3 regions of the Brucella sp. BE17 genome follow, and region 3 is predicted to be linked to each of the others. Evidence: predicted binding sites of a transcription regulator. Region 3 holds the regulator's gene; each other region holds the start of a gene.

Region 1 (10,229 bases), on a different replicon from region 3:
CAGCATCCGCGTCGGCATCTGCATCAGCATCGGCATCGGCATCGGCATCCGCGTCGGCGTCAGCATCCGCGTCAGCATCCGCATCGGCATCAGCATCCGCATCGGCATCGGCATCAGCGTCGGCGTCGGCATCGGCATCAGCATCCGCGTCGGCATCGGCATCAGCATCCGCGTCGGCATCGGCATCGGCATCAGCGTCAGCGTCAGCATCGGCATCAGCGTCCGCATCAGCATCCGCGTCGGCATCGGCATCAGCGTCGGCATCGGCATCAGCGTCAGCGTCAGCGTCGGCATCGGCATCAGCATCCGCGTCAGCATCCGCATCAGCGTCAGCATCGGCGTCAGCATCGGCATCGGCATCGGCATCAGCGTCGGCGTCCGCATCCGCATCAGCATCAGCGTCCGCATCCGCATCGGCGTCAGCATCGGCATCGGCATCCGCATCGGCGTCCGCATCAGCATCGGCATCCGCATCCGCATCAGCATCCGCGTCGGCATCAGCATCCGCGTCGGCATCAGCGTCCGCATCGGCATCAGCATCGGCATCGGCGTCAGCATCCGCATCAGCGTCAGCGTCAGCATCAGCGTCGGCATCGGCATCAGCATCAGCGTCGGCATCGGCATCGGCATCAGCATCAGCATCCGCGTCTGCATCGGCGTCAGCATCCGCGTCAGCATCCGCATCGGCATCAGCATCCGCATCGGCATCGGCATCAGCGTCGGCGTCGGCATCGGCATCAGCATCCGCGTCGGCATCGGCATCAGCATCCGCGTCGGCATCGGCATCGGCATCAGCGTCAGCGTCAGCATCGGCATCAGCGTCCGCATCAGCATCCGCGTCGGCATCGGCATCAGCGTCGGCATCGGCATCAGCGTCAGCGTCAGCGTCGGCATCGGCATCAGCATCCGCGTCAGCATCCGCATCAGCGTCAGCATCGGCGTCAGCATCGGCATCGGCATCGGCATCAGCGTCGGCGTCCGCATCCGCATCAGCATCAGCGTCCGCATCCGCATCGGCGTCAGCATCGGCATCGGCATCCGCATCGGCGTCCGCATCAGCATCGGCATCCGCATCCGCATCAGCATCCGCGTCGGCATCAGCATCCGCGTCGGCATCAGCGTCCGCATCGGCATCAGCATCGGCATCGGCGTCAGCATCCGCATCAGCGTCAGCGTCAGCATCAGCGTCGGCATCGGCATCAGCATCAGCGTCGGCATCGGCATCGGCATCAGCATCAGCATCCGCGTCTGCATCGGCGTCGGCATCGGCGTCAGCATCAGCATCAGCGTCAGCATCGGCATCGGCGTCAGCATCGGCATCGGCATCGGCGTCAGCATCCGCATCCGCATCCGCATCGGCATCCGCGTCGGCGTCAGCATCCGCATCGGCATCAGCGTCGGCGTCCGCATCGGCGTCTGCGTCGGCATCAGCATCGGCGTCAGCATCCGCGTCGGCATCAGCGTCAGCGTCCGCATCGGCATCAGCGTCGGCATCCGCGTCGGCGTCAGCATCGGCATCTGCATCGGCATCGGCATCAGCGTCGGCGTCGGCGTCGGCGTCAGCATCGGCATCAGCGTCGGCGTCGGCGTCGGCGTCAGCATCGGCATCGGCATCAGCGTCGGCATCCGCGTCGGCGTCAGCATCGGCATCCGCATCCGCGTCGGCGTCAGCATCAGCGTCAGCATCCGCGTCGGCATCCGCATCAGCGTCAGCATCCGCGTCGGCGTCAGCATCGGCATCGGCATCGGCATCAGCATCGGCGTCGGCATCTGCATCTGCATCTGCATCTGCATCCGCATCTGCGTCAGCATCTGCGTCAGCGTCGGCATCCGCATCCGCATCCGCATCGGCATCAGCGTCAGAATCCGCGTCGGAATCGGAGTCGCCGTCACCGTCACCGTCGCCATCACCATCGCCGTCGCCGTCGCCATCACCGTCGCCGTCGCCATCACCGTCGCCGTCGCCATCACCGTCGGCGTCAGCATCGGCATCGGCATCCGCGTCAGCATCGGCGTCGCCATCATCATCGCTGTCATTACGAGATGCAGCCGCGGCGATGATACCGCCTCCGCCCAACAACCCTAAACCGAGTAGCAGAGGCGACAAGCCTGCACCGGCTCCAACGAGTTGGTCCACGGAAGAAATTTCAGCAAACTGGAAATCGGCCAGCCCCTGACTATGTTCTCCCAGCCAGAGCTTTCCGTCTTCATCTTCAAGAACAAGCTGGCTTTCGAGACCATTTTTAACTTCATAGAAGTTCTGAATGCGAATGACCTGCCCGTTTTTGGTGTAAACAAGCAAATCCATGCCCTGGCGCTGATATGAAGCGATATCACGCGGGTGATAATTCAATTTCACTACGCTTGGAGCATTCAATTCTATTGTATTTGATGGGGCTGTTGTTACGGAGCCATCCGCTTTATTCGTAATTGTTGCTGCCATACCCTCTCTCCGGAATAGCTGTTTGCGATAAAGTTGATTAATTCAAGCATCGCCCACAGCAATCGCGGGCATTGATCATCGACGGGCTGGGAATCCGAACAGATATTTGCAGTCTCCAGACACCTCGAAGACATCGTTGCCTCGCGAAGAACCATCGCAAAGCCAGAAAGGGCCAGCGTCGATACGACAGCCGGAAACATCAAGCAGCCGCGCTTACCAGGCTGCATATCATATGAAAAAAAGAAATCTGGATGGGTAAATGAGTTTCTGAGCGATCGAAGAAACGCATACATAGAATTTAGTCTGCTAAACAACAGCAAACGAATACAAAGAACAATTAAAAATTGAACAAGCGCATTACTAGTGCATGAGCTCGACTTACCCCCACCAGACCGACGCACTCGCCGGACGTACACCCACCCCCCCGAATACATCAAGGGTCCCCTTTCGCCTATCCCGATCCCAACAGACTATTAGCGTACCAATTGTGACAAAATCGTCAGTTATTAAAGTTAATTCGCTCCTCAATTCTGATTACCACAAGGGGACCCTTATTGTCAACAATGTGGCGCCCAGAAAATTAGCTAACACTGATGTAACAGGAAGACGGCAAGACTCAGCGCCCTGGAAAGGAGGGAAAACCGGAGTATTTCGTCGACCGCAGGAAGTACCAAAGATGAAAATAGGATATGCGCGCGTTTCGACTGAAGAACAGAAAATGGACCTTCAGATGGATGCTTTGAAACGAGCTGGTTGTACGCACATTTTTGAAGATCATGGTGTGTCTGGCAAATCGTTCGACAGACGAGGCCTCGATGCGGCTTTAGCGACGCTCAAAAAAGGCGATATGTTGGTTGTTTGGCGCCTTGATAGGCTAGGCCGTTCTCTATCCAAGCTCATTGAATTCATGGAAGCGCTTGGGCACAGGGGTATTGAATTTCGCTCACTCAGCGAAAATATTGATACAAGCTCATCAGGGGGCAGGCTTCTATTTCATATGATGGCTGCCCTCGCCGAATTCGAACGTTCCCTTATCAGTGAACGGACCAGAGCTGGTATGCAGGCAGCAAAATTACAGGGCCGTCATCTTGGACGCCCACCCTCGCTAACCACCCCTCAAGTTGATGAGGCAATAATAGCACTGGTACAACATGGGGAATATTTAACAGAAATAGCGCGTCGTTTTGATGTTTCTCCACGCAGCTTGAGACGCCTCATTAGGTTGAGACAAGAGGAAATAAATTCGGTGACCAGTCGCGTTTAGTATCATACCTCATTAGGAAACAATTCAAACAGGGTAAGTCGAGGATCGATAGTCGTCATAAAATGGTTTAATTTTGAGCTGCACAGCGGGTGGCTTTCCCAATATTCGTCCGATCGTTCAGTTTCAAGGTACAACGTAAAAATTATTAATAATTCTCACGGATGATGTTTTCTCAACAAGCTCCAATGGATAGATATCAACGGACGGCGGGCTCGATAGTCCGCCGCACTGCTAACATCCGTTAATTGTCATCAAACATTGCAATACTAAGAAGCTTCAAGTGAGATGCTCGTTCGGGGTGTATCTTTGTCCAATTGTCATCGTTCTGTTATCAAGCGCCGTCAAAGGTCTTCTGGATTAACCTTCCGATCCAAGGGACTTCCCATGAAAATACGTTCGCTTACGCTCGGCCTTTTGGCAGCGCTCTCCGCCTCAGGGGCATTCTCCGCATCGGCAGAGCCTTTATTCAACCGTATTGCAAGTTTCCCTGTGGCCGACAATCTTCCGAAGGATGCCGACAGGTCCCAGCCGACATCTTCTGAAATCATTACGGTTTCGCAGGACGGCAACACGTTGATTTATTCGGACAGCCCCTATGGCGCTATTGGCTTTGTCGATATCACCGATCCGGCGGCTCCCAAGGCTGGCGGCATGATCAAGGTCGACGGCGAGCCGACATCGGTCGCAGTAGAAGGTTCTCGTATCTTCGCTGGTGTCAACACATCGGAAAGTTACAAGAACCCGTCGGGCCGCCTCGATATCATCAACGTCGCCTCGAAAAAAATCGAGCAGAGCTGTGACCTCGGTGGCCAGCCAGACTCGGTTGCCGTTTCGTCTGACGGGAAATTCATTGCTATCGCCATCGAGAATGAGCGTGACGAAGATCTTAACGACGGTGAGCTGCCGCAACTGCCCGCAGGCAATCTGAAGATTTTGGAACTGAAGGGCGAAGTCGTTGATTGCGCTGCCATCAAGACAGTGGACCTGACCGGCATTGCCGAAATTGCACCCGAAGACCCGGAGCCGGAATTCGTCTCATTCAACAGCCAGAACGAGATCGCCGTCACTTTGCAGGAAAACAACCACATCGCTATCGTTGATGCCACAACGGCTAAAGTCGTTTCGCATTTTTCGGCCGGCTTCGTCGACCTCGACAGGATCGACACGAAGAAAGACGGCGTAATCGCTTTCAACGGCGAGATGAAAAATGTGGCCCGCGAACCGGATACTGTGAAATGGATTGATGATGATCGCATCGTCATCGCCAATGAAGGTGATTACAAAGGCGGCTCGCGCGGCTTCTCCTTTTTCTCCAAGAACGGCAAGTTGCTTTACGAGTCAGGCAACACGCTCGAACACCGCATCGCTGCCGCTGGTCATTATCCCGACAAACGTAACAAAAAAGGCATCGAGCCGGAAGGCGCGGAAACCGCGACCTTCGGCGACACGAGATACGTCTTTGTCGCCAGCGAACGCGGCTCTATGGTCGGCGTTTACAAGGATACGGGCAATGAACCGGAGTTCGTTCAGTTGCTGCCGTCGGGCATGGGGCCGGAGGGTCTGCTGGCTATCCCATCACGCAAGCTTTTCGTGACCGCCAACGAAACTGATCTGGTCGAAGACGGCGGCGCGCGGTCGCATGTTATGATCTATGAATTGCAGGATAAGCCCGCCGACTACCCGCAGATTGTTTCCGACCTGAAAGAGGACGGCACGCCCATCGCCTGGGGTGCGCTTTCCGGTCTCGTTGCAGACGATAAGAAGGATGGCACTCTCTACGCCGTATCTGACTCGGTTTATTACGCCGCGCCCACCATCTACACCATCGATGCCAGCCAGAAACCTGCAAAGATTACTGGAGCACTCCTCGTCAAGCGCGGTAACGACGCCGCGCAGAAGATTGATCTTGAGGGCATCACTACGGACGGTGAAGGCGGTTTCTGGCTCGCGAATGAGGGTGACCAGAACAAACTCGTCCCGCATGCTATTTTAAACGTCGATGAAAAGGGTGTCATCAAGAAGGAGATCGCCCTTCCTGCTGATCTGCTCAAGCATCAGACCCGCTACGGGCTCGAAGGCATCACCCGCGTTGGTGAAGGCGATGATGCAGTCCTCTGGATGGTCGTGCAGCACGCATGGGGCGATGACGACAAGGGGCAGACCAAGCTTCTCGCCTACAATATCAAAGAAAATAGCTGGAAGGCCGTAGCCTATCCGCTGGATGCCGCAGATAAAGGCTGGGTCGGTTTGTCGGAAATCACTGCCTATGGCGGCGATCTCTACATTATCGAACGCGACAACCTGATTGGATCGGAAGCGGTCAACAAGCGTCTTTACAAGGTAACGCTTGCCGATCTGAAGCCGGTTGAGATCGGCGAAAAGCTGCCGATGGTAAAAAAGACACTGGTTCGCGACTTCATCCCCGACTTGAAGAAGCTCAACGGCTTCGTACCTGACAAGCTGGAAGGTTTTGCAATCACCAAGTCCGGCGAAGCCTATGCTGTCACCGACAATGACGGCGTCGACGACAGCAATGGCGAAACGCAGTTCTTCACCATCGGCAACATCCATAAGTGAATAACTAAAACACTCCAATATGGAGGTCGCTCTGTCAGGAGCGGCCTCTTATCGTTTATGAAAAGTTTCTTGCCTTAAATTTTTCAAATATCGTTCCGTGGTTCAATGCGGAAACGATCATGCGATAGCCCTTGATCCAATGTTATCGGGTAAGCTGGCCCAGAAGAATTTTCATACGATCAGTAATCTGCTCCAGCAGAGCAATTCGTTGATTGCCTGAAGGCCGGATGGCAAAATAAGAAATTTCAATATCCGGCTCGAATGGAATGGCAACCACTTCGCATCCTGCAGAGGCCAGACTTGTTCTGTCCACGATCCCCACCCCCATGCCCGCGGCTGCAAAATGACAACAGTTCAACATCGATGTTTCCATGGTACTGGCCGGCTGGTGCTCATCATGGGAAAAGACGCGGTCGAGCGCAAGGCGAAGGGGTGAGTTGCGTCCGGGAATGAGAACCCTCTCACCGACGAGATCGACCAGCGTTATTATCTGTCGGTTCGTGAGAGGATGGTTGGGTGCCATCGCCGCGACGGCTTTGGCGCGATGAAGCGCCACCGCGCTTTTGTCTGTCATACGCGGAGAGGCGTATACAAAGCCGAGATCATAACGGTTCTTGTCCACCATATCCCAGATATGTCGGCTGTTTTCCACATCGATCACCAGAGGAACATCGAGACGGTTGCCCACGACATCGAGAATGGCCTGTTGCAAATAGGGACGCACAAGCGACGTCACACTGGCAATCCGCAAGACGGTATTCTTGTGCTGGCGGATATCGCGTGCGGCCTGCGCCATATGGTCAAGCCCGAGGTAAAGCCGTTCCACCTCACGATAAAACTGTGTCGCTTCGGCTGTCGGCACGAGACGCGCCCCCACTCTCTCAAAGAGCGGCATTTCGACGATCTCTTCAAGATCGCGGATAAGACGACTGACCGCAGGTTGCGTGATATTCATCGCTTCAGCGGCGGCGGTGATGCCGCCGGTCATCATAACGGCCCTGAATGCTTCAATCTGTCGTGGCTTCATGCGCATGGTCAATCCTTCTCCATAACATTTAGGCATGACTTGTGCACAAAATGCAATTTTTCTTTCTATCCAGAAGGCGTTAACTACTCCTCGCCCGCAAGGAGAGTGCGGATCGGATCATCAGGAGGATTCCAATTATGAAGTTTTCTGCTTTCGCAGCTGTTCTGGCGGGCTCGGTTCTCATAGTGCCGTTCGCAAGCCAGGCCAAAGATCTCACAATCGGCCTTGCTGCCTCGACCACATCCATGGACCCGCAGTTTTATGTGGTCGGCCCGAACAGCGCCATGGCGCGCAATATTTTCGACGGCCTGGTCAATCAGAATGAAAAGCAGCAGATAGAACCTGCTTTGGCCGTTTCGTGGAAAACCATTGACGATACGACATGGGAATTCAAGCTGCGCGAAAACGTCAAGTTTCACGATGGCAGCGACTTTGATGCCGAGGATGTCGTTGCCAGCATCAAGCGCATTCCGCTGGCCTCGACCAACTCTCCCAGTTCATTTGCAGCCTATGTCAAGGCAATCACCGATGTGACGGCGGTCGACCCACTGACCGTTCGGATTACGACCGATGGCCCGACGCCGCTTCTTCTCAACAATCTGAGCCGTATCGCCATTCTTCCGGCTGAAATGGAGAAAACCACCACCGAAGACATGAACAAGGGCAAAGGTGTGATCGGCACCGGCCCGTTCAAATTCGTGTCCTGGTCGCCAGATGACCATGTGGTCCTTGCCCGCAATGATACCTATTGGGGCGAAAAGGCTGCATGGGACAAGGTAACGTTCCGCGTTTTCAAGAACAGCAGCGCCCGTGTTGCAGCAATGCTTTCGGGCGACGTCGACATGATCGAAAGCATTCCAACCGCGGATACCCGCCGGATGGAAGCTGCCGACAAACTCAACGTGGTCAACGTCGCGGGCAACCGTATCATGTACCTGCATATGGATCAGGTACGCGAAGAATCACCTTTTTCTAAAGATGCAGACGGCAAGAACCCGCTTCTAAAGGTGCAAGTCCGGCGCGCCATGTCGCTATCGATAAACCGCAAGGCAATCGTGGACCGCATCATGGACGGTCAGGGTGTTCCCGCCGGTCAGGTCGTGCCGGAAGGCTATTTCGGCTATGATTCAGCGATCAAGATCGATGCTTACGATCCAAACAAGGCCAAGCAGTTGCTGGCTGACGCCGGATACCCGGAAGGATTCAATCTGACCTTCCATGCATCCAATGACCGTTATCCCAACGATTCCAAGGTAGCACAGGCCCTGGGCCAGTTTTTCAGCCGTATCGGCATCAAGACGGAAGTCGCAACACTTCCGGGCAGCGTCTATTTCACCCGCGCCTCCAATCAGGAATTCAGTCTGATCATGGGCGGTGCGGCGGTTGAAACCGGCGAAGCCTCCGGCGTTCTGGGTCCTATCCTCGAAACCTATGGTGATAAGGCTGGTCAGGGCAATCGTGGTCGCTATTCCAATGCGGAATTCGACAAGGCGCTGAGCGAGGCGCGTGCAACGCTCGACGATGCCAAGCGCGAAGATTTGCTCAAGAAGGCAACAGAAACAGCCATGCATGATCTTGGCGTCATTCCGCTGTTTTATCTCGCCAACACATGGGCGCTGAAGCAGGACCTAAGCTTCGCCGGTCGTTCAGACGGCTATACATTGCCCTATTATGTAAAACCAAACTGATCGGACAAGGAGCTTCCGACATGTCCTTTCACGGTGTTTATCCCTATCTCGCCTCTCCGGTTGATGAAACCGGAGAGATCAGACAAACGGTTCTTACGCAACTGGTAGAGCATCTGATCGATGCCGGTGTGCATGGTTTGACACCGCTCGGCAGTACAGGTGAGTTCGCCTATCTCTCGCTTGCGCAAAAGCGCAAGGTCGTTGACACCGTGATTGCCGCCAATCGCGGGCGCGTGCCGGTGATTGCAGGTGTTGCCTCGACATCAATTGCCGACGCGGTTATGCAGACGCAAAATATGGTCGAGGCTGGTGCCGATGGCATTCTGGCAGTGCTTGAAGCCTATTTCCCGGTTTCCGAACAAGGCGTGGAAGACTATTTCACAGCCATTGCCAAGGCCGCCAAGGGGCGCCCGGTGGTACTTTACACCAACCCACAGTTCCAGCGTTCGGATATCACACTGCCGGTTATCGAACGGCTGAGCCATATCGAGAATATCCGCTATATCAAGGACGCGTCGACCAATACCGGGCGGCTTTTAAGCATTATCGAACGCACAGAAGGACGGATGAAGGTTTTTGCCGCATCGGCGCATATTCCCGCCTGCGTGATGATGATCGGCGGTGTCGGCTGGATGGCTGGTCCCGCCTGCATCGTGCCTAAACAAAGCATTGCGCTTTATGAGGCCGCGAAAGCCGGTGAGTGGGCCAAGGCCATGGAGTTGCAGCGCCCGCTTTGGCGCGTCAACGAGATATTTGCCAAATATTCGATTGCCGCCTGCATCAAGGCTGCTCTCGAGCTGCAAGGCTTTGCCGTTGGTGATCCTGTAGCGCCGCAGCGGCCACTCGATGAGGCAGCGCGCGCGGAAATCGCGAGCGTATTGCGCGGCGTTGGCGCGCTTTGACTGCTTATCCCCTATTTTGAAGGCACCATCTATGAAGCCTACCCCTGTTATCGTCGATTGCGACCCCGGTATTGACGACACGATTGCTCTGCTCACTGCCTTCGTTTCGCCGGAACTCGATATTCTCGGTATTACACCCGTCTGTGGAAACCAGCCGTTAGAACGCACGGTACGCAATGCATTGCAGGTCTGCGAGCTGGGCGGACGAACTGATATTCCTGTTTATGCTGGCTGTTTTCGCCCTATGTTGCGCGATCCGATCTACGGCCAGTTCCACGGCAAGACAGGGCTTGGAAACACCACCTTGCCTGCCCCGATCAAGCAAGCC
Region 2 (10,229 bases), on a different replicon from region 3:
GCCCCAGACTATCCCCATGATCGAGCGCACCGGCGCACCCAGCGCCCGCAAAGCCCCGATCTGGCGTTTGCGGGCACCAATATGCATGATGGCAACCAGCAGCAGGGCAAAGACCACGATCACCTGCGTACCAACGGCAATGCCGAGCAGCAGGCTGCGGGCGTCGCCCAAGGTCGAATAAAGCCGTGTCAGCACTTCCGCCGGAAAGATCGCCAATGTTCGCTCAGACCGATATTCCTGACGCAACCGATAGGCGTCAGCAATGGTCTTTGGCTTGACGAGGATCGCCGGCACGCCGGGACTATCGGTATCAAAAGTCTCGTCAAGCGCCCCATCCACATCTATAGCATGATCGTGGCTATGGTCATGCGGGGCTTCATTGCTCAGAATACCAAAACCGTTACCCGGTTTCTCACTATGGTCATCATGATCGTGCTCTTCATGCGCACTCATGCCATGGAGTTGCCAGACGGTGCGGATCGGCACAAGAATCGAGCGGTCCCATGCCGTGCCGGTCGGGGCCATCTTACCTGAAATCTGATAGCTAACTTCGGTATGGGCGTGACCGCCGGTCTCAACCGTTCCGTGCATCGGATTAACTTTGGCCCCAACGGGCAGATCGACCGCCGAACCGATCACCGCCTCTCCAAGCCGCGAGAACAATGCGCCTTCGGCAAGTTTTGGCGACAAAGCCGAAACAAGTGCGGTGGTGGTTCCGACGATGGGAAAGCCCATCGCGCTGTCGCCAAAACCGATTGGTGCTGCAAAAGCCACCCGACTGTCGTTGGCAAGTTTACCAAGCATCGCGCCAGACATCAGCGGTAGGGGCGACGGCTGCAAGAACACCGAGGACAGGGTCAGTTGCGTGTCGCTGCCCGCAGCACCGATCACCAGATCAAACTTGTCTGAGGCCCGCGCCGTGCCAAGCCGCACCGCCCGCTCCTGCAAGGTCACGACAGAACTCAAGGCAACCGATAAGGCCAGCAAAACCACGATGGCGATAGCTCCGCTCCAGAAGCGGCGCAGATCGGCAAGAATGAAAGCAATCATGACAAGACCTCCGCGCTGTCGCTCACAATCTTGCCGCCTTCAAGGCGGATACGGCGTTGCAGAGTTTGCATGAGTTGCGGATCGTGCGTGACGACGATCAGTGTGGCTTTTTCTTGACTGGCCAGCCGCACCAGAAGTTCTGCAACATCCGCTCCGGTTTTCTGGTCAAGACTGGCGGTGGGTTCATCCGCCACGATCACACCGGGTCGTGACAACAGAGCACGCGCAATGGCCACACGCTGCATTTCACCGCGTGACAGCGTTTCGATATGTTGCGTAGGCCGCGCAATGCCAACGGTTGCCAGCAATTCCAGCGCGCGTGTATGGTCGCTGGCCTTGACGCCACGATTGAGTTTGAGCGGCAACAGCACATTGGCCAGTGCCGACAGGCCGGGAAACAGATGAAAATCCTGCATGACCAGCCCGATATTGCGTGCGCGAAACGCATCACGCCTCAAGGCTGAAAGGCTGCTGATTTCCGTTTCACCCCACGTTACACGTCCGCTCTTCACAGGCTCCAGCCCGGTTATCGCATTCACCAGCGTGCTTTTGCCTGACCCCGACGCGCCGGTGACGGCGAGATGTCCGCCCGCCGGCAGATGAAAGCTTTCAATGGCAAGCACAGGTAGTGCCAGTCCCGCAAAACGCACTTCCAGATCGGTGATATCGAGCGACAAACCCGACGATTGGGGTTCGATCATCATCAAACCGTCTTGAAAGAAGCATCGCGCAAGCGAAGCTGGCTGACAAACCCCGTATCAGGATCGGTCCACGAGCCATATTCAAGTGTACCGCGTGTTATGATTGGTGCATTGAACTGCACGAATGTCTGCTTGGAAGCCAGATAAACCACCATGATATTATCCGGCCAGTCGGAATCGGACGAGCAGAACGGGCAGATCGACATGGGAATTTCAGTAAGCACGAAGAAATTGGCCTCGGCCTTCAGGGGCGGTGCCATGAAGCCTTTGATTGCCACTTCCTTGCCCGATGCAGCCTTGACCTGATCGGAGAATTCCAGCCCCAGCACGCCAAAGCTTTTATAAAGATTATCAAAGCCAAGCTGCTCTGCGGCATGCACTTTGTTCGCCACACACATCAAGGGTGCCGTTGCCAGCGCACCAAGCATAATCTGCCTGCGATTGAAATGCTGTCGCGCACGCATCTAAAACTCCGTCACAAAATACAATGGACAGGCGGGAAACCCGCCTGTCCATAGAGCTTTCAAGATTACTCGGACTTTGCCTTACCCAGCGCAAGTGTATCGGCGAGCACGCGATAGACGTCGCTCTGTTCCATATAGCCGCGCAGACCTTCGGAACCCGGACCTGTTGCCTGAAGCACCACGTCATCGACAGCATGAACGCCGGTATCGTCTTCCTTGGGAATATTGCCCTGAACGAAGACCGCGCCCGGAACGTCCTTGTAAGCCTCGTTGGCTACATATTCGCCCTTTTCGTTCTGGATGGCAGGAACGAATGCTCCATCCATCTTCGGACGGAAGGTTTCGTAATGATCCGGGCCGTTATTGGCAGAAAGGAACAGGCGGCGGGAGACATCGATGCGATCCGGATATCCGTCGCCATTGCTGTCTTCATAATTCGGGAAACCGGCATTGTCATAGGTGCCAACCTTCTCGCGCATTTCATCGCCCGGCTTTTCATCATCGACGGTGCCGATGATCGCCACACCATGGGTGTGGTCACCTGTGACGATAACCAATGTATCGGGATTATTTTTTGCAAATTCCTGCGCCAGGCCAACGGCCTTATCGAACTCGATAGTTTCAACCAGCGCACGGTCCCAGTCGAGCGGATGGCTCATCTTGTCGACCGATGCGCCTTCAACCATGAGGAAGAAGCCTTCCGGGTTTTTGGAGAGCTTTTCGAGCGCGGTTTTTGTCATTTCAACCAGACCCGGCTGGTCGGGGAATTTTTCGACGGTACCCTTTTTGAGAAATTCACGGTCTAGCGTCACATCCATGTTGCCGGTGTGGAACAGACCCAGAAGCTTGTCCTGATTGGACTCACCCGATGCAGCAAGTTCTTCCTTGCTTGTGGCCAGCGCGTATCCGGCATCCTTGAACAGCTGGATGTAATCCTTGTCATCCTTGCGCTTGGAACCGGGAACATCCTTGGCGAGAAAATAGGCCGAGCCACCACCGAGCAGAACGTCCGGCTTCACGTCATAGAACATGCCGACGATATCGGCCTTGTCGGAACGCTTGCGCGTGTGCGCAACGAGGGCCGCAGGCGTCGCATCCTGCACTTCAGACGTCGTGACGATACCGACCGACTTCTTGGTTTCACGACGCAGAGCCTCGGCAATGGTTTCGACCTTCGGGTCGTCCTGGCTGTCGGGCGTGCGATCGGCATAAACACCCAGCGCATTCACGCGCGACTTGTGACCTGTCATATAGGCCGACATGGTGTTGGCGCTGTCAGTTGCAATCGAATGCGTGGACGAGGTCCCGATAAAAGCAACCGGCGGAATGTCATCCATGTTCAGCCGACCATTTGCTTTGCCCTCGGTCATGCCCTTGGACATAATGCGCGCACCGGTGCGATGGGCTACAGAAAGACCATCGGCAATCAGGAAGATGACATTCTTTGCTTTGGCTTCATTGCCGGTGGCATAGACATCCCAGTTGACGGATTTCTTTTCGTCACCAGCCGTGACTTCAACCTTGTAATCGCCAGCCTTGGCAATTTTGAGATCGCGCAAGATCAGCGCGGAACCCAGAATCTTGTCCTCTTTACCCTTTTCTTCAGCAACAAACTCGGCCTTGCTGCCGAACACGGCCTCGTAGTCCTGGCCATTGACGGTAAGTTTTACGTCCTCCGGTTTGACGACCTTGTCGAACTCGATCTTGAAGTCGAATGGCGAATTGACAAGAATGGTTGCCCGGTCGATCGGATAGACAGTTGCAGCGCTGGCTGCGGTCGTCAGCATAGTTGCTGATGTGAGAGCAAGAAGCAGTTTGCGCATATCAGAAATCCCCACTGTGTAATGCGTGTGTGGGTCAGATAAGAAAATTAGATGACACTGGTATAACAGTCAGATGATTTGCCGGTGAAATTGCATTTTCCGGCTTAGGCCTTTGGTCAGTCGCCTCAGTATGAGCACAACTAAGCCTTTTAATTCGCAAGCCATTGCATCGTTGACAGCAATTAAGCTTGCTCGTTAGCCTGCCGTGGCAATCTGCTGATTTCCATTTCGCCTCCCAAGACGCATAACACCAACAGGAAACGCCATGAAACTGATAGCCCTCGTCGCTGCCGCTGCCGGTATTGCAACAACAAGCTTTGCCCATGCCGAAACCACCACATATACCATTGATCCGACGCACACATTCGTCACCTTTGAGGCCGCGCGCCACTTCAATACTTCGACCTTGCGCGGACGTTTCGACAAGACCGAAGGCAAGGTGGAATATGATAGCGCTGCAAAAAGTGGCAAGGCGGAGATTGCCATTGATCTCGCTTCTGTGAGCACCGGCGTGGAAGACTTGGACGGTCACCTCAAAGGTGAGGACTTCTTCAACATCGCCAAAAATCCGACCGCCAGGTTCGTCGGTGACAAGTTCACCTTCGAGGATGACAAGGTGACGTCCGTTGACGGTACGCTGGAGTTGAACGGTCAAACCAATCCGGTCACGCTGAAAGCTTCGAACTTCAATTGTTATGACAATCCGATGTTCAAAAAGCAGGTCTGCGGCGGAGATTTCGAGGCGACCATTACCCGCAGCAAATGGGGTATGACCTTCGGCACGCCAGCCATCCCCGACGATATCCGCCTCTTGATACAGGTCGAGGCAGTCAAGCAGTAAGCACCACAAAGGATTATCCCAAACCCTCTGTCCGCACTTTTCAGGCGGGCAGAGGGACCCCATGAATATATATGACCGGTACCGTCCACTATTTTGATGAGTTTGATCCTACGCAAAGATATGCAGGGTAAACTGTTCTAAATGATCCATAGTCTGGCTATTCGGACACCATCGTGATGTCGATGAAGCCAGTCATGGAGAACAGATAAAATGCGTAAGTTTGCAATTCCGTTCGCTGCCGCTGGCCTTTGCATGATGATGGCTGCCCCCGCTCTGGCAGAGAATATTGAAGTCCACATGCTCAACAAGGGCGCTGAAGGCGCCATGGTTTTCGAGCCTTCCTACATCAAGGCCAATCCTGGTGACACGATCACTTTCATTCCCGTCGACAAGGGCCATAATGTCGAATCGATCAAGGGTATGATCCCCGATGGCGCCGAAGCCTTCAAAAGCAAGATCAATGAAAACTATGTGCTTAATGTGAGTGAGCAGGGCGCGTATTTCGTGAAATGCACCCCCCACTACGCGATGGGTATGGTTGCACTGATCGTGGTTGGCGATAATCCGGCCAATCTCGACCAGATCGTTTCGGCTAAGAAGCCAAAGGCTGTTCAAACCCGGCTCGATAAGGCGCTCGCCAGCGCGAAATAACGGCACGATGGTGGGCGGTTTAAAATCAGGGTGGGTGCGAGGATATGATGACAATACAAAACGGTCTGCCGGCCTCCCCCGCAGCCGCCCCCGCTGAGCGTCGCGCGGCGATAGCGCGCGGCTTCAAGAAAACCGGGCCCGCACTTTTCACCTATGGGTTCCGCCCGTTTTTTCTGGGCGGAGCCGTGTGGGCTATCGTGGCTATGCTGTTGTGGATATTGTCGCTCACCTTCGGTCTTCCCGTCGGTGGGGCTTACGGTGCGCTAAACTGGCACGCACATGAAATGGTCTTTGGTTTTTCATCGGCTGTTCTGGCAGGCTTTCTTCTGACCGCGGTTCCGAACTGGACGGGTCGCCTGCCGGTTTCCGGTATGCCGCTTGCCCTGCTTTTTGGCGCATGGCTTGCCGGGCGTCTCATATTTCTTAACCCCGACCTGACACATCTCTATATAGCAGTGGCCGTTGAAAGCCTTTTCCTGCCCCTACTCTTGTTCATCGCCGCACGCGAAATTATCGTCGGACAACAGTGGAAAAACCTCAAGGTTCTGGCCGGAGTAGTCGCTGTAACGGTGGCAAATCTGGGCTTTCATTACATGGCGCTGTCAGGTGGTGATGTCGCAATGGCCAATCGTATCGGCGTAAGCGCCTATGTGCTGTTGATCATGCTGATCGGCGGTCGAATCGTGCCGAGCTTCACACGTAATTGGCTGAACCGTACCGGGTCGACGCGCTTTCCCATCCCCTTCAACCGCTATGATGCGTTATGTATTGTGGTCGCAGTCATCGCCTCTCTTGGCTGGATACTAATCCCGGAATCAACGCTGACCGCCATCGCAGCGATCATTACCGCTGTCCTGCACACAATACGTCTTTATCGCTGGCGCGGCTGGTCTGTCGCCCGCGAAAAGCTTCTTCTGGTGCTGCATGTCGCCTATGCCTTCGTGCCGGTCGGCTATATCGCCATTGCCTGTTCGGCACTGGGGCATCTTAATCCGTATTCCTCGCTGCATATCCTCACCGTCGGGGTGATCGGCTGCATGATGCTGGCTGTGATGACGCGAGCCACGCGCGGCCATACCGGACATGCGCTTACCGCATCGCCGACAACGCAGATCGCCTATCTCTGCCTTATTCTGGCAGCACTCATGAGGCCCTTTGCAGAAATAATGCCAAACTTCTTCCACACCTTCCTTGCAGGATCGGCGCTCCTGTGGATGATGGCCTTCGGACTTTATGTCCTCGAATATGGCCCGATGCTGCTCAAAAAACGCAAAACCGCAGATTAAGCGACTGTGAAAGGAAAGTATTTGGACGGCGATTTCCTGCTCGTTGTAAAGGCATTCTGGCTTTATCTGCCGTTGCCTTTTGTGACTGCCTTGGCAATCGGGCGTTACGCGACAGCAAGAACCGCCATCTTTTCTCTTTCCCTGCTGCTTTTCGTTCTGGTTGCGATGATCGGCTTTGCAATGCTGGAGTTCAAACGCACACCTGCAGCAATCTATGATTCGTCTGCCCTGCTCTCTGCCTTTACCGGTTATGTTGCCTTTCCCGTTTTTACTATTTTTGTCTATGGACTGCTGATTGGCCACGGGTTGCGGCGGCGAAACACCGAGTGATCAGAGAACATTCTGGTCAACCATAGGCGGAAATAACAATACAGTGACGCATTACCGATTGCATTCGGCTGGAGGGGATACTAGCCTGCGCCGCGTGTACCTATTATGGTCGCTCCAGTCGATGTCCGACTAAAATTCCTGGGGGAGCAGGAAGATCGGTGAGGAGTGATTTAATGGCACTATCCCCTATCGAAGCACCGCTGCGTTGGTACGTATTGCGGTGTAGCACACTTCCCCATTGTGAAGACGCAATACGATAAAATGCTGAAAGGTTTCAAGATGAGCTGGACACCCCATGGACGCCACCTGATTGCCGGTGACTGGGTTGCGGGAGACAAGACTTTCACGTCTGCGCCGGCAAGCGGCCCTGCACACGAATTCTCGGTCGGAACACCTGAACTGGTGGCACGCGCCTGCGAAGCAGCGGAAGGTGCATTCTGGACCTATGGCTATATATCGCGTGAAGAGCGTGCCGCCTTCCTCGATGCCATTGCTGATGAGATCGAGGCGCGAGGCGCCGCCATTACCGAAATCGGGACACAAGAAACCGGCCTGCCGGCAGCGCGTCTGGAAGGTGAACGTGGCCGCACTACGGGCCAGCTTCGTCTTTTCGCCAATCATATCCGCAACGGCGAATATCTCGACCGACGCATCGATGAAGCTCTGCCGGATCGCAAACCTGCACCGCGTCCTGAAATCCGACTGGTCCAGCGCCCGATTGGCCCGGTCGCCGTCTTTGGCGCATCCAATTTCCCGCTTGCCTTCTCCACCGCAGGCGGCGACACGGCGGCGGCCCTTGCAGCAGGCTGCCCGGTTGTTGTGAAAGGCCATTCAGCACATCCGGGAACCGGTGAAATCGTTGCCGACGCCATTGTGGCCGCTATTGAGAAGACCGGCATGCCGAAAGGCGTCTTCAGTCTCATTCAGGGCGGCGATCGCAAGGTCGGTGAAGCGCTCGTGACACATCCGCTCATCAAGGCCGTCGGCTTTACAGGCTCGCTTGGCGGCGGACGCGCTTTGTTCAATCTTTGCGCGCAGCGTGATGAGCCAATTCCGTTCTTCGGTGAACTGGGTTCGGTTAACCCGATGTTCCTGCTGCCTGAGGCACTGAAATCACGCGCGGCCTCGCTTGGTGAAGGTTGGGCGGGCTCGCTCACCATGGGTGCCGGCCAGTTCTGCACCAACCCCGGCATTGCCGTGGTCATTGATGGCGCCGACGCGGACACTTTCGTGCAAACTACCCGTGATGCGCTCGAGAAAGTCGCCCCGCAGGTCATGCTGACCGACGGCATCGCACAAGCCTATCAGGACGGCAAGGCGCGTTTTGACAGCCGCAACTCGGTAAAACCCGTGCTTTCCACCGAAAGCGAGGGGCGTGAAGCGTCGCCAAACATTTATGAGACAACCGGCGACGCATTCCTTGGCGATCATACGCTCGGTGAGGAAGTCTTCGGTCCACTCGGCCTCGTCGTGCGCATCAAATCGGTCGATGATATGGTGCATCTCGCCAAGGGGTTTGAAGGCCAATTGACGGCTACCCTCCATATGGACGAAGGCGACGCTGAAGCCGCACGCAAGCTTTTGCCTATTCTCGAGCGCAAAGCTGGTCGCGTACTGGCCAACGGTTTCCCGACCGGTGTCGAGGTTGTCGATTCGATGGTTCATGGCGGTCCCTACCCCGCCAGCACCAATTTTGGCGCGACCAGCGTTGGCACGATGTCAATCCGCCGCTTCCTGCGCCCCGTGAGCTACCAGAACATTCCGGAAAGCGTTCTGCCCGCTGATATCGCCTGATACAAACAAACGCGGCCTCGGATCACCTGAGGCCGCGTCTTCAAAGCGCCGCCATGAGCGGCGTGTAACTATCGTCTTCCCATTCGCATTTTTAAATAACGAGAATCGATCAGATTACGCTTAGAATAATAAAGCGTTAGAGCGCTAATCTGATCCAATCAGATTGGAATACGATCCAGCGAGATTTGTACAATTAACTATATTTAACCTTTAAGTTATCGCTTGCATTTAATTGCCAGCTACGCTTGTTTGTTTGTATAGTTTAATTGGCAAGTTAAAGGATCGGCCATGGCAACCGAACTAAACCGCTACCAACCCTATGCAATTGGGTTATTGCGCATTGTAGCCGGACTTCTGTATCTCGAGCATGGCACACAGAAGGCATTTAATTATCCCATTCCAGGGCCTGAAACCCTCAACGCACTTTCCTTTACATCGGCTGGTCTCGAATTGATCGGTGGTGTGCTTATTATCCTTGGTGTTTTCACCCGACCCGTTGCATTCATATTGTCGGGACACATGGCCTTCGCCTATTTTCTCGCACATTTCCCGAGAAGCTTTTTCCCCGTTGCAAATGGTGGCGACGCAGCAATACTGTTCTGCTTCGTATTCCTTGCACTGGTTACGACGGGTGCAGGTGCTTTCTCAGTTGACAACCGCGCGCGTTAAAGCGCCCCGGCAATGAGCGGCCTGCATTATAATGATTGTGGGCTGTTCATGGTGGGCGCGACAGGGATTGAACCTGTGACCCTTCGCGTGTGAAGCGAATGCTCTCCCGCTGAGCTACGCGCCCTGAAAAGCAAAGATTCTGCTTGTGAGGTGACGCGGATATACGTGGCTCACACAGACAAAGTCAAGCGCCGGGTTTTCCCCGGCGCTGATTTTTTTGAAATGCTTTTTACAGCGATGCCAGACGTGAAGAGGCAGTCTTCTCGAAAGCCTTCTGCATACCGGCATCACGGTTGTAAACATCGTTAAAGTAGCGGATGTTTCCATCCTTATCAGGCCAGGCCGTGAAATAGGAAATATAGACCGGAACAGGATCTGCAACCTTCAAACCGCGTTCGTTTTTGCCAAAATATTTGTCGAGGTCAGAAACCTGCTTTCCCATCACCGCGGCAGCCATTGCCCGGGGATTTTCCAGACGAATACAGCCGTGGCTGAGCGCTCGCATATCGCGCTTGAAATAGGATTTCGCGGGCGTATCATGCATGTAGATGTCGTGACTGTTGGGGAACAGAATTTTCAGTTCGCCCAATGCATTATCAAGGCTCGGCTTCTGACGGATC
Region 3 (10,229 bases):
TGAGCGCCCATCGGCAGTTTCATAGTAGGCCGGACGATCTCCCACCTTGTGAAATCCCAGGCGCCTATAAAGCGCCTGTGCCGCCACATTGGCGGCATCCACTTCCAGAAACAGCGTCTCAGTACGCTCCTGATAGAGATGACGTAATACTGCATCCATCAATGCGCGGCCGACACCGTGTCGCTGCATCTCACGCGCAACGGCGATGGTCAGGATTTCCGCCTCACCCGCCACAAGGCGCGCAAGTACGAACCCACAAACCGCATCGGGCTTGCCGTGCGGGCGCGCCACGAAGCCGAAAACCGTATCCTGCACAATCAGCGAGCGGAAATCATCCGAACTCCAGCCATGATGAAAGGCGACCGCATGAAGGCGCTGGATTGCCTGGCTGTCCTTGACAGCGAGCGGCTCCACGGAAACCGCTCTGTGCGCAAAGCGCCCAAACAACAAGCCCATCATCGTCTATACTCCGGCTGGCTTGCGCGGCAATGCAAACCCCACCTGCGGCTTGGCATCGGGTCCACGCATATAAAGCGGCTTTGGCGCGTCACCCGACGCACGCTTTGCGCCAAGCCGGGCATAAGTATCGATCCGGGCCGTCGGCTCAAGGGACGCCAATGCAAATCCGCCGCCACAGGCCTCATTGATGGATGCGGCAGCAGAACCGGCCAAAACGGTATCGCCGGACAGCGCGCGCGCATAGGCTTCAGCCTCTCCACGCGAAAAGATGAGCGGTTGCGACAATGGATGCAGTCCGGCATCAAAGCCTTGCGCATAAATCTCGCCGCGGTGTGCGTCGAGAAACACCGTCACAGGTTTTCCGGCGGTCTTGTCCTGCGTTTCAAAGGCCAGCGCCTCAAAGGCGGTGATGCCAATGGCCGGGCAATCAAGCGCAAGCGCAAAGCCACGCGCCGCAGAAACACCGATGCGCACGCCAGTAAACGAACCCGGGCCGACATTGACCGCCACGCGATCAATATCACGGATCGAGAGGGCTGCCTGCGCCAACGCGCGCCCGATATGATCCATCAGCACTTCGGCATGGCCTTTGCCGATATTTTCGCTGACTGCGCCAAGCACGCTATCGTGCTCTTTATCCAGAACAGCGGCGGCACACCAGGAGGCTGCGGTATCGAGTGCAAGTATTTTCATAGCGGTTGCGTAAATCAGATTTGGTCTGCCGACAAGCTAAAGCACAGAAAGGTCGGGAAAATTCAGCGCAATGGAGGGAACCATATCCGCTCAAGAGCGTTTCCCGCACAGGTGCAGGAGTGTGCCAGCTTGGCTGCGGCTTTTTAATGGCCCGGCAAGCACCTTATGCATGATCCATTGCGCTGCTCATGACGAACTCCCAATCGTCGCTAGCCGGACCAGATAAAGCCGGCATCAAAAAAGGATATGAGGATAAAATGTCCAAGAAGTCGATGCATGCAACCCGCAACGATCTTCCCTCCAATGCCAAGACGACGGTGATTGCACTTTTGAATGAAAATCTGGCCGCAACCATCGATCTGGCGCTCATTACCAAGCAGGCACACTGGAACCTCAAGGGTCCGCAATTCATTGCCGTGCACGAAATGCTCGACACTTTCCGCGCCGATCTCGACAATCATGTCGATACGATTGCCGAACGCGCCGTGCAGCTTGGCGGTACGGCCCTTGGCACGACACAGGTTGTCGCCAGCGAAACAAAGCTAAAACCTTATCCGACCGATATTTATGCCGTGCATGACCATCTTGGCGCATTGATCGAGCGCTATGGCGATGTCGCCAATCTTTTGCGCAAATCGATCAAGGATGCCGACGAAGCGGGCGATGATAACTCGGCTGATATTTTTACCGCCGCCTCGCGCTCGCTCGACAAAGCGCTCTGGTTCCTGGAAGCGCATGTGCAGGAAAAGAACTGATTATATCTTTCCCCAAAAGCAAAGGCCGGAGAACTTCTCCGGCCTTTGCTTTTTTTCACTCGGCCCATTCGCCGCATCGCATCACCGGCTCACGGCTGCCATCGGCACGCACTCCGTCCACATCGATCTGGTCTGAGCCGATCATCCAGTCGATATGGATCAGGCTCGCATTGCCGCCTTGTGCCGCGATCTCATCCGGTGACAATTTCGCGCCATCGACAAAACATTTGGAATAGCACTGGCCGAGCGCGATATGGCTTGCCGCATTTTCATCAAACAGCGTGTTGTAGAACAAAAGCCCGCTCTGCGAAATCGGCGAGGAATGCGGCACAAGTGCTACTTCACCGAGCCTTCTTGCGCCTTCATCCGTGTCCAGCACTTTTGCAAGCACTTCCTCGCCGCGGCTTGCCTTTGCTTCAATGATGCGCCCGCCTTCAAAGCGCACGGCGATATTGTCGATCAGCGTTCCCTGATGCGACAGCGGCTTGGTGCTTGAAACATAACCATCAACGCGAAGCGCATGCGGCGTGGTAAATACCTCTTCGGTCGGAATGTTGGGATTACAGGTAATGCCGTTCTTGGCCGTTGATGCACCGCCGTGCCATTCATGCCCATCGGCAAGCCCGACGATCAGATCAGTGCCTGGCCCCTTGAAATGTAGTGCACTGAAGCGCTTTGCATTGAGAAAACGCGTGCGCGTGCGCAGTGCTGCATTATGCGCGGCCCATGCGCCGACCGGATCTTCGACATCGACGCGCGAGGCCGCAAAGATCGCCTCGGCCAGCTTGCGGGTGGCAACATCCTGCGTATCCTCAGGAAACATCAGCTTTGCCCAGTCCGGATTGGGATAGGAGACGATGTTCCAGTTGATATCGAAACCGGCAATTTTTTCGAGTGCCGGTTGATAGGCCTTGGAATTGGCGCGATTGGCGCGCGAAACTTTGGATGAGTCCTGTGACGACAAAAGCATTGGATTATCGGCAGCAATAGCCAGACGTGCAGCACCATTTGCGTAGGCTTTTGCCATGCCCTCATAGAGCCAGTCCGAGGCGCGGTCGAAACTTGCATCGGGCGCATTCTCATACCGCGCCAGCGCAATGTCATCATCGGCAAAAAATGGCGTTACCAGCCCGGCACCGGCCTTATAGGCGTGCTTGGCGACCAGCCTCACCAGAGGCAGTGCCACCACAGGTGCTGTGACGACCAGATCCTGCCCCTCACGCAGTTGCAGCCCGACACGAATTGCAACCTCCGCCAGACGTTCGAGTTTAACCGGGTCGATAACGGAATGCTGCGTTGTATCATTGGCCATGGAGTTCAACCTTTTTCATGCTGGTACGTTGCCGCATATTGTATAAATCTGCGCAAATTTAACATCAATGAGATTAATTTTCCCAAGCGGCAACCAAATACGCGGACAACAGCTCAGCGGCATAATTCCACCACTCTTTCCTTCCTACTGCCGGATATTTTCAAACGGTCAGCCCAAGGAAGACCAGCCCTAATGAAGAAACAGTTTTTTATTTTATCAGGAATGACGAGCATTCTTGCCGGTTGCATCGCCATGACACCAGCGCAACAACGCGCAATCGATCAAAACACATGTGTGAACTACGGCTTTCAGCCACACACGGACGCTTTCGCCAAATGTATGATGCGTCTGGATCTATATCGTCAGCAAGCAATTATGAGCGCCCAGCAAGATCTGGAATAAGGAAACAGTCCTTTAAAATCGCACTTCACAACCGGTATAATTTACCACGCTTTTCGCCCTTATAGCGCTATAATGTTTTTCGCGGTCACAATATGAGGGCAAAAGGTTGAATAGGAAGCTTGTTGTTTTGTTGGGATTTGCGGGGCTACTTGTCGGCTGTACCACGATGACGCCGCAAGAGCGTCGTGCCGCAGACGAGAATACCTGTCGCAGCTACGGTTTCAGAGCAAGGACGGATTTCTTTGCCAATTGCCTGATGCGTCTTGACCTTGATCGCCGCGCAGACCGTCGCGCTTTTGAAAACCGCGCTGATTTCTATGACCGTCCGGTCATTTTCTACCAGCCGGCCTATCGTCCCGTAGCCGTCCGCGCCGTAAAAAAATAAGGCGCGGACCAATTAAAGCGCCGATCAAAGCGGTGTTTCGGGACGATCCTGTGCCAGAAGCAATGCACCGACGGAATCAATCTGCTTCTGTTCCACACGAGCATAGCCAAGTGCCTGCGACTGGCTGTCGAGCGTCGAGGCTTCGACGCGCGGCTGATAGGATGCAAGCTGCTGCGATGTCGTATCAACGTTTGCTTGTGCTACAGCTGGCGCAACCCGATTCTCCTGAGCCTGTGGGCCGAAACCGCCATTTTCCGCATTTGTTTCGCCGGTGACAGCTCTTGCCAGCGCAACCTGCACGCTTGGCGCAGCATCGGGAGCCGATTTCGATGATGCCCCCGCGAAAGCAAGTCTGTAGGGATCCTGCGGAACCGGATGCAGAAGCGATCCATCGCGTTTACGCTTTTCGTAGAAGGAGTTACCTCCGGCAACCAGAACATAATGCATGTTCTGGTATGGGAACTTGAGGCCCGCGGTGTGGAAGAACATGGCGTTCTTCAGTTTGGGATGCCGTTTGCCCTTCAGCACCGCATCGGCTGCGGCTTGCACATCCGGCAATGCCTTTGAATTCATTTTGCGACTGAGAACACCGGGCGCGAACTGGTTCTTCTGACCGACGACGCCGCATACCGTGCCGGGATACCGGCCAGAGGCGAGACGGTTCATGACAACCGTACCCACAGCGACGAGGCCGTCCGGGCTTGAACGATTTGATTCGAAGAACATTGCCCGCTCAAGGCAATTGCGGTCTCGCGCCGTGTAGGTGTAAGTCTTGACGCCATTGACTGACTTGACGTGACTTGTCGACGCCGTCTTATCGCTCTTTGCCGAGGAACCGGTCGTCGTGCAACCCGTCACCAAAAAAGGTGCTACAATCAATCCCGCCAGAACAGGCAGCTTCCATTTACCCACGCGCGTCAATGGCACACTCCATAGCTCGGGTTCACTCGCATATCTGAACCCTTCATAATCAGCCGGTCAAAAAGCATAAGCGCACGGCTGGGGTGCAATTTTGAAAATGGACGAAGATCAGTTTCTCGCGCCCGTTACTTCACTTGTCATATCCAAAGTTTTGTAACTTTTAGGCTAAAAAATGACGAAAGAGCAAATTCTGCAATCGCTTCTTTGACGCCTTGCTGACTTGGAGTAAACCATTTCGTATTTTTCAATCGCCGCGCAAATAGTTCAAAATCATTAATATTTTCTTAAATATACATGACCTTGACGAGATGGATGGTATTCGTTGTAATTCAACGGCTTGCAATACGCGTCACAACATTACCTTAATCTGAAAAACTTCTTCCACCAAGGTTTTCTTCTTGAAAATGATCGCCGAAGAACATCAACCGGCACATATTTCTGACTACGTAACGGTTCCATGAACTTTGATGTGGTGAATGTAATATTACGTGAAAACAGCCGGTTTTCATCTTTATGACGAGGCGAATCACTGGTGTTGCTTGGCGCAGATATCAAACAAGGCCCGCCTTCCAGCTGGAAAGCGGACCTTGAATTCAGTGCGGAAAGAATTCAACCGAACGAGTAGCCAGCTCCGCGCACGGTGCGAATGGGATCAAGACCGCGGCTGACATTGATCGCCTTGCGCAGGCGTCCGACATGCACATCCACGGTACGGTCATCGACATAGATGTCCGGACCCCAGACGCCATCGAGCAACTGGCTGCGCGAAAAGACGCGGCCCGGCGACATCATGAAATATTCCAGAAGGCGAAATTCTGTCGGTCCGAGACGAATTTCCTTTTCCTTGCGGTAAACGCGGTGCTGCTGGCGGTCGAGCACCAGCTCGCCCACTTTGAGCACATGCGAAAGCAGGCTCGGATTGGCGCGGCGCAGCATGGCCTTGACGCGGGCCAGAAGTTCCGGCGTGGAAAAGGGCTTGACCACATAGTCGTCCGCACCAACGCTCAATCCCCGCACGCGCTCGCTTTCCTCGCCACGCGCGGTCAGCATGATGACCGGCAGACGTTCCGTTTCCGGCCATTGGCGCAGACGGCGGCAAAGCTCGATGCCAGAAACGCCCGGCAACATCCAGTCTAGAATGAGAAGGTCGGGCACATTTTCACGCAACGCGATTTCCGCCTCATCCCCCCGCAACATTGTATCGACGTGATAGCCTTCGGCTTCCAGATTATAGCGCAGCAGAACGCTCAACGCTTCTTCGTCTTCAACCACAGCGATTTTGGGTACCTGTGACATGCGGTATTTCCTGTTCAAATCCGCGAACGGCAGATCAAATCCCCCAGTATCGATCCTGTGCCGTCGCGCTATTCCTTCATGCTCCCCGCCAAAGCGACAATGGTCGGTCTGCCTCAGCTTGGCGTATCCACGACGATGCCGTGGCTAAGATCGTCCTTGGGGCGTTCCGTGGGCATCTGCAGGCCAGTCACGATATAATAGACCGTCTCGGCAATATTGGTGGCATGATCGCCGATACGCTCGATATTCTTGGCGCAGAACAAAAGATGCGTGCAGGCCGAAATATTGCGCGGATCTTCCATCATATAGGTCAGCAACTCGCGGAACAGCGAGGTGTACATCGCATCAATTTCGTCATCGCGATCACGCACCACATTGATCTGCTGCACGGAGCGCGTCGCATAGGCGTCAAGCACATCCTTCAACTGCGTCAGGGCCAGCTCTGCCAGCGTTTCAAGACCGCGATAAAGCTTGATCGGCTGCCTCGATTCGGAAACAGCAGCAACGCGCTTGGCAATATTCTTACCCAGATCACCGACGCGCTCCAGATCGGCTGAAATGCGGATCGAACCAATGATCTCACGCAAATCCACAGCCATTGGCTGGCGCTTGGCGATAATCATGACAGCCTTATCGTCAATCTCGCGCTCGCTTGCATCTAGAATGAGATCGTCGGAAATCACGCGCTGGGCCAGCGCATTGTCGGCATTGACAATGGCTGCCACGGATTGCTCGACCATGCGTTCGGCATGACCGCCCATTTCGGCGATCTTTTGCGCAAGGAATTTCAGTTCATCGTCATAGGCACTAACGGTATGCTGAGCCATAATAAACCTCGTTATGGAAATCGTGAGAACCCGTCAGCCAAAGCGTCCGGTGATGTAATCCTGGGTGCGCTTTTCGGTCGGTGCCGTAAACATCGTCTCGGTATCGCCCACTTCGACGAGATTGCCCAGGTGGAACATGGCCGTGCGCTGCGACACACGTGCCGCCTGCTGCATGGAGTGGGTCACGATAACGATGGTGTAGTTCTGGCGCAATTCGTCGATAAGCTCTTCCACCTTGGCGGTGGCGATAGGATCAAGTGCCGAGCATGGCTCATCCATGAGGATTACTTCTGGGCTGACTGCAATGGCGCGAGCAATACACAGGCGCTGCTGCTGGCCGCCTGACAGGCCAGTGCCTGCATCGTGCAGACGGTCTTTCACTTCCTCGAAAAGGCTGGCCTTCTGAAGGCTGGTCACGACGATTTCTTCCATATCGGCCTTGTTGCGCGCCAGACCATGGATACGCGGTCCATAGGCCACATTTTCATAAATGGTCTTTGGAAACGGGTTCGGCTTCTGGAACACCATGCCGACACGGGCGCGCAGTTCTACCACGTCGATTTTTGGATCGTAGATATCCTCGTCATCGAGCGTGATCTTGCCAGTGATGCGGCAGCCCTCGATGGTGTCGTTCATGCGATTGAGCGAGCGCAGGAAGGTAGACTTGCCGCAACCAGAAGGACCAATCAGCGCCGTGACCATCTTTTCCGGCACCTCCAGATCAACTTCGAACAGGGCCTGCTTCTCACCATAGAATACACAAACCTTGTCGCCGCGCATCTTTACGGAATTTGCGTTGGCGTTCATCTTTTCTCCTACGGCTTTCTCGAGAGATCGTTCTGTCATCAGATTCATTACTTGCTCTCCCGTTTACCAGCGGCGCTCAAAGCGGCGGCGCAGAATAATTGCTGCAATGTTCATTACGGCCAGGAACAGAAGCAGGACGATGATAGCGCCTGATGTCCGTTCTACAAAGGCCCGCTCCGGTTCGCTGGCCCACATGAATATTTGCACAGGCAAAGCGGTCGCCGGATCCATCGGTGTAGTCGGCATATTGGCGACGAACGCGACCATGCCAATCAGCAGAAGCGGGGCGGTTTCACCAAGCGCCTGCGCCAGACCAATGATCGTACCCGTCAGAATGCCGGGTGCTGCCAACGGCAACACGTGATGGAAGACCATCTGGGTTCGCGATGCACCAAGCCCTAGGGCTGCTGCGCGAATGGAAGGCGGTACGGCGCGAAGAGCTGAGCGCGTTGCGATAATGATGGTTGGCAGCGTCATCAATGTCAGAACCAGACCGCCGACGATCGAAGCCGAGCGTGGCAGGCCAAAGAAATTGATGAACACAGCCAGACCCAACAGGCCGAACACGATCGAAGGCACGGCAGCCAGATTATTGATATTGACCTCGATCAGATCGGTAAAGCGGTTCTTCTTGGCAAATTCTTCGAGATAGATCGATGCTGCCACACCAATCGGTAGCGCCAGAACCAGCACGATCAGCATCATATAAGCCGACCCCACCAGCGCGACACCCAAACCAGAGGTTTCTGGTCGGCTGGAAGCGCCGAAGGTGAAGAGGCCCGTGTTAAAAGCCTGCCGCATGATGCCTTCTTCCGAAAGCGTATTCATCCATCCAACCTGCTGGTCGGAAACTTTGCGGTTTGCTTCGGGCACGGTCAGATCGATCTGTCCTTTGAAGGCGGAATCGATATCTGCACCAACCAGAACCGGAATGGTCTGCGTGGTTCCGATGATCGAAGGATCCTTCATCACCATCTGACGCAGTTGAACGCGCACGCCATCAGATGCGAACTTTCCAAGTTCACGCATGACGGGGCGATTGGTCGGCGACACGCCAAGCTTTTCCGCCAATGCATTACGCACGAGAAGCGGATAATTTGCGGCAATCAGTACGCTATTGTCCGTCTCGCGCTTGTTGGACGGATCGATCACCTGCGCATCGAGTTTGACAGGCAGATAGAGCGTGGTCTGCCCAAATGCCGTATAGCCCTTGGAAAACACCGAAAACAGCAGGGCAAACAGGAAGAACACACCGATTGCAATGGCAATGACGCCATAGATACGGAAGCGGCGTTCGGCAGCGTAACGGCGCTTGATACCGATATCGCGGCGCGGGGGCTTTGCGGATGCAGCGGCACCGTTGATAGTTGCGTCGGTCATTATTCGTACTGCTCCCGGTACTTGCGAACGATATAGAGCGCAAAGATGTTCATGATCAGCGTAAGGACGAAAAGCGTGATACCCAGCGCAAAGGCGACCAGCGTTTGCGGCGAATCGAATTCAAGATCACCCGTGAGCTGACTGACGATCTTGACGGTGATCGTTGTCATCGCCTCGAACGGATTGACCGTCAGGCGAGCTGCAACACCGGCGGCGAGCACCACGATCATGGTTTCACCGATAGCGCGCGAAGCCGTCATCAAAAGGGCACCGACAATACCCGGGAGGGCCGCCGGCAAGACGACACGCTTGATGGTCTCCGAACGCGTCGCGCCAAGACCGAGAGAGCCATCACGCAATGAGCGCGGCACGGCGGTGATAATATCATCCGACAGGGACGATACGAACGGGATGAGCATCACGCCCATGACGAGGCCTGCGGTCAGCACGCTCTGTGCCATGATGAAACCCTGACCTCCAGCGATTGCCGCCGAAAGGTCGCGCAGGAATGGTCCGACCGTAATGAGTGCGAAGAAGCCGTAAACAATAGTCGGAATACCCGCCAGAAGCTCCAGTACAGGCTTGATCACCGTTCGAACACGCGGCGAGGCGTATTCGGACATGTAGATTGCCGAGAACAGCCCAACCGGCACCGCGAAAAGCATCGCGACAAAAGCGATATAAAGTGTACCGGCCAATAGCGGGATAAGACCAAACTGGCCGACCGCGCCACCAGAACCGGCGGCAGCAAAGCGTGGATCCCACACCGTGCCGAAAAAGAAATTCATGGGAGAAATGGACTGGAAGAAGCTTATTGACTGAAACAGAACCGAAAAGACAATGCCGATTGTCGTCAGAATGGCGATGCCGGAGGCTGCAATCAATCCCCATAACACGATGCGCTCAACATTATTACGCGCACGCGTACGGCGCCTGATACCCGAAAGGCCGAAAATCAGCCCCGCCACGGCCAGAACGAGCGCAACGACGCT

The links. The regulator PhoB, encoded in region 3, activates phosphate uptake and scavenging genes when phosphate is short. The targets are predictions, from matches to a motif close to TGTCATNNANCTGTCAT.
Region 1: AAIB41_RS13185 (esterase-like activity of phytase family protein) is a predicted target of PhoB. The motif match lies at 4,023-4,039, and genes of this name have one in related genera.
Region 2: AAIB41_RS17505 (alkaline phosphatase) is a predicted target of PhoB. The motif match lies at 4,079-4,095, and genes of this name have one in related genera.

The regions. Positions count from the first base shown of each region.
Region 1 is NZ_CP154468.1:373,673-383,901, reverse strand. Features, by position in the region: gene AAIB41_RS13200 (hypothetical protein) at 1-2,037, opposite strand, end outside; partial or broken gene AAIB41_RS13195 (BapA prefix-like domain-containing protein) at 2,264-2,443, opposite strand; gene AAIB41_RS13190 (recombinase family protein) at 3,120-3,707, shown strand; gene AAIB41_RS13185 (esterase-like activity of phytase family protein) at 4,092-6,284, shown strand; gene AAIB41_RS13180 (LysR substrate-binding domain-containing protein) at 6,427-7,317, opposite strand; gene AAIB41_RS13175 (ABC transporter substrate-binding protein) at 7,449-8,999, shown strand; gene AAIB41_RS13170 (dihydrodipicolinate synthase family protein) at 9,020-9,901, shown strand; gene AAIB41_RS13165 (nucleoside hydrolase) at 9,933-10,229, shown strand, end outside.
Region 2 is NZ_CP154468.1:1,331,281-1,341,509, forward strand. Features, by position in the region: gene AAIB41_RS17490 (ABC transporter permease) at 1-1,050, opposite strand, end outside; gene AAIB41_RS17495 (ATP-binding cassette domain-containing protein) at 1,047-1,754, opposite strand; gene AAIB41_RS17500 (hypothetical protein) at 1,754-2,215, opposite strand; gene AAIB41_RS17505 (alkaline phosphatase) at 2,281-4,038, opposite strand; gene AAIB41_RS17510 (YceI family protein) at 4,304-4,879, shown strand; gene AAIB41_RS17515 (pseudoazurin) at 5,090-5,530, shown strand; gene AAIB41_RS17520 (NnrS family protein) at 5,578-6,816, shown strand; gene AAIB41_RS17525 (hypothetical protein) at 6,838-7,146, shown strand; gene AAIB41_RS17530 (aldehyde dehydrogenase (NADP(+))) at 7,426-8,940, shown strand; gene AAIB41_RS17535 (DoxX family protein) at 9,229-9,609, shown strand; tRNA gene AAIB41_RS17540 (tRNA-Val) at 9,659-9,733, opposite strand; gene AAIB41_RS17545 (L,D-transpeptidase family protein) at 9,839-10,229, opposite strand, start outside.
Region 3 is NZ_CP154467.1:2,018,232-2,028,460, reverse strand. Features, by position in the region: gene rimI (ribosomal protein S18-alanine N-acetyltransferase) at 1-459, opposite strand, end outside; gene tsaB (tRNA (adenosine(37)-N6)-threonylcarbamoyltransferase complex dimerization subunit type 1 TsaB) at 463-1,152, opposite strand; gene dps (DNA starvation/stationary phase protection protein Dps) at 1,410-1,907, shown strand; gene AAIB41_RS09855 (aminopeptidase) at 1,963-3,219, opposite strand; gene AAIB41_RS09850 (hypothetical protein) at 3,412-3,621, shown strand; gene AAIB41_RS09845 (hypothetical protein) at 3,788-4,006, shown strand; gene AAIB41_RS09840 (cell wall hydrolase) at 4,031-4,927, opposite strand; gene phoB (phosphate regulon transcriptional regulator PhoB) at 5,537-6,223, opposite strand; gene phoU (phosphate signaling complex protein PhoU) at 6,337-7,053, opposite strand; gene pstB (phosphate ABC transporter ATP-binding protein PstB) at 7,084-7,857, opposite strand; gene pstA (phosphate ABC transporter permease PstA) at 7,921-9,237, opposite strand; gene pstC (phosphate ABC transporter permease subunit PstC) at 9,237-10,229, opposite strand, start outside.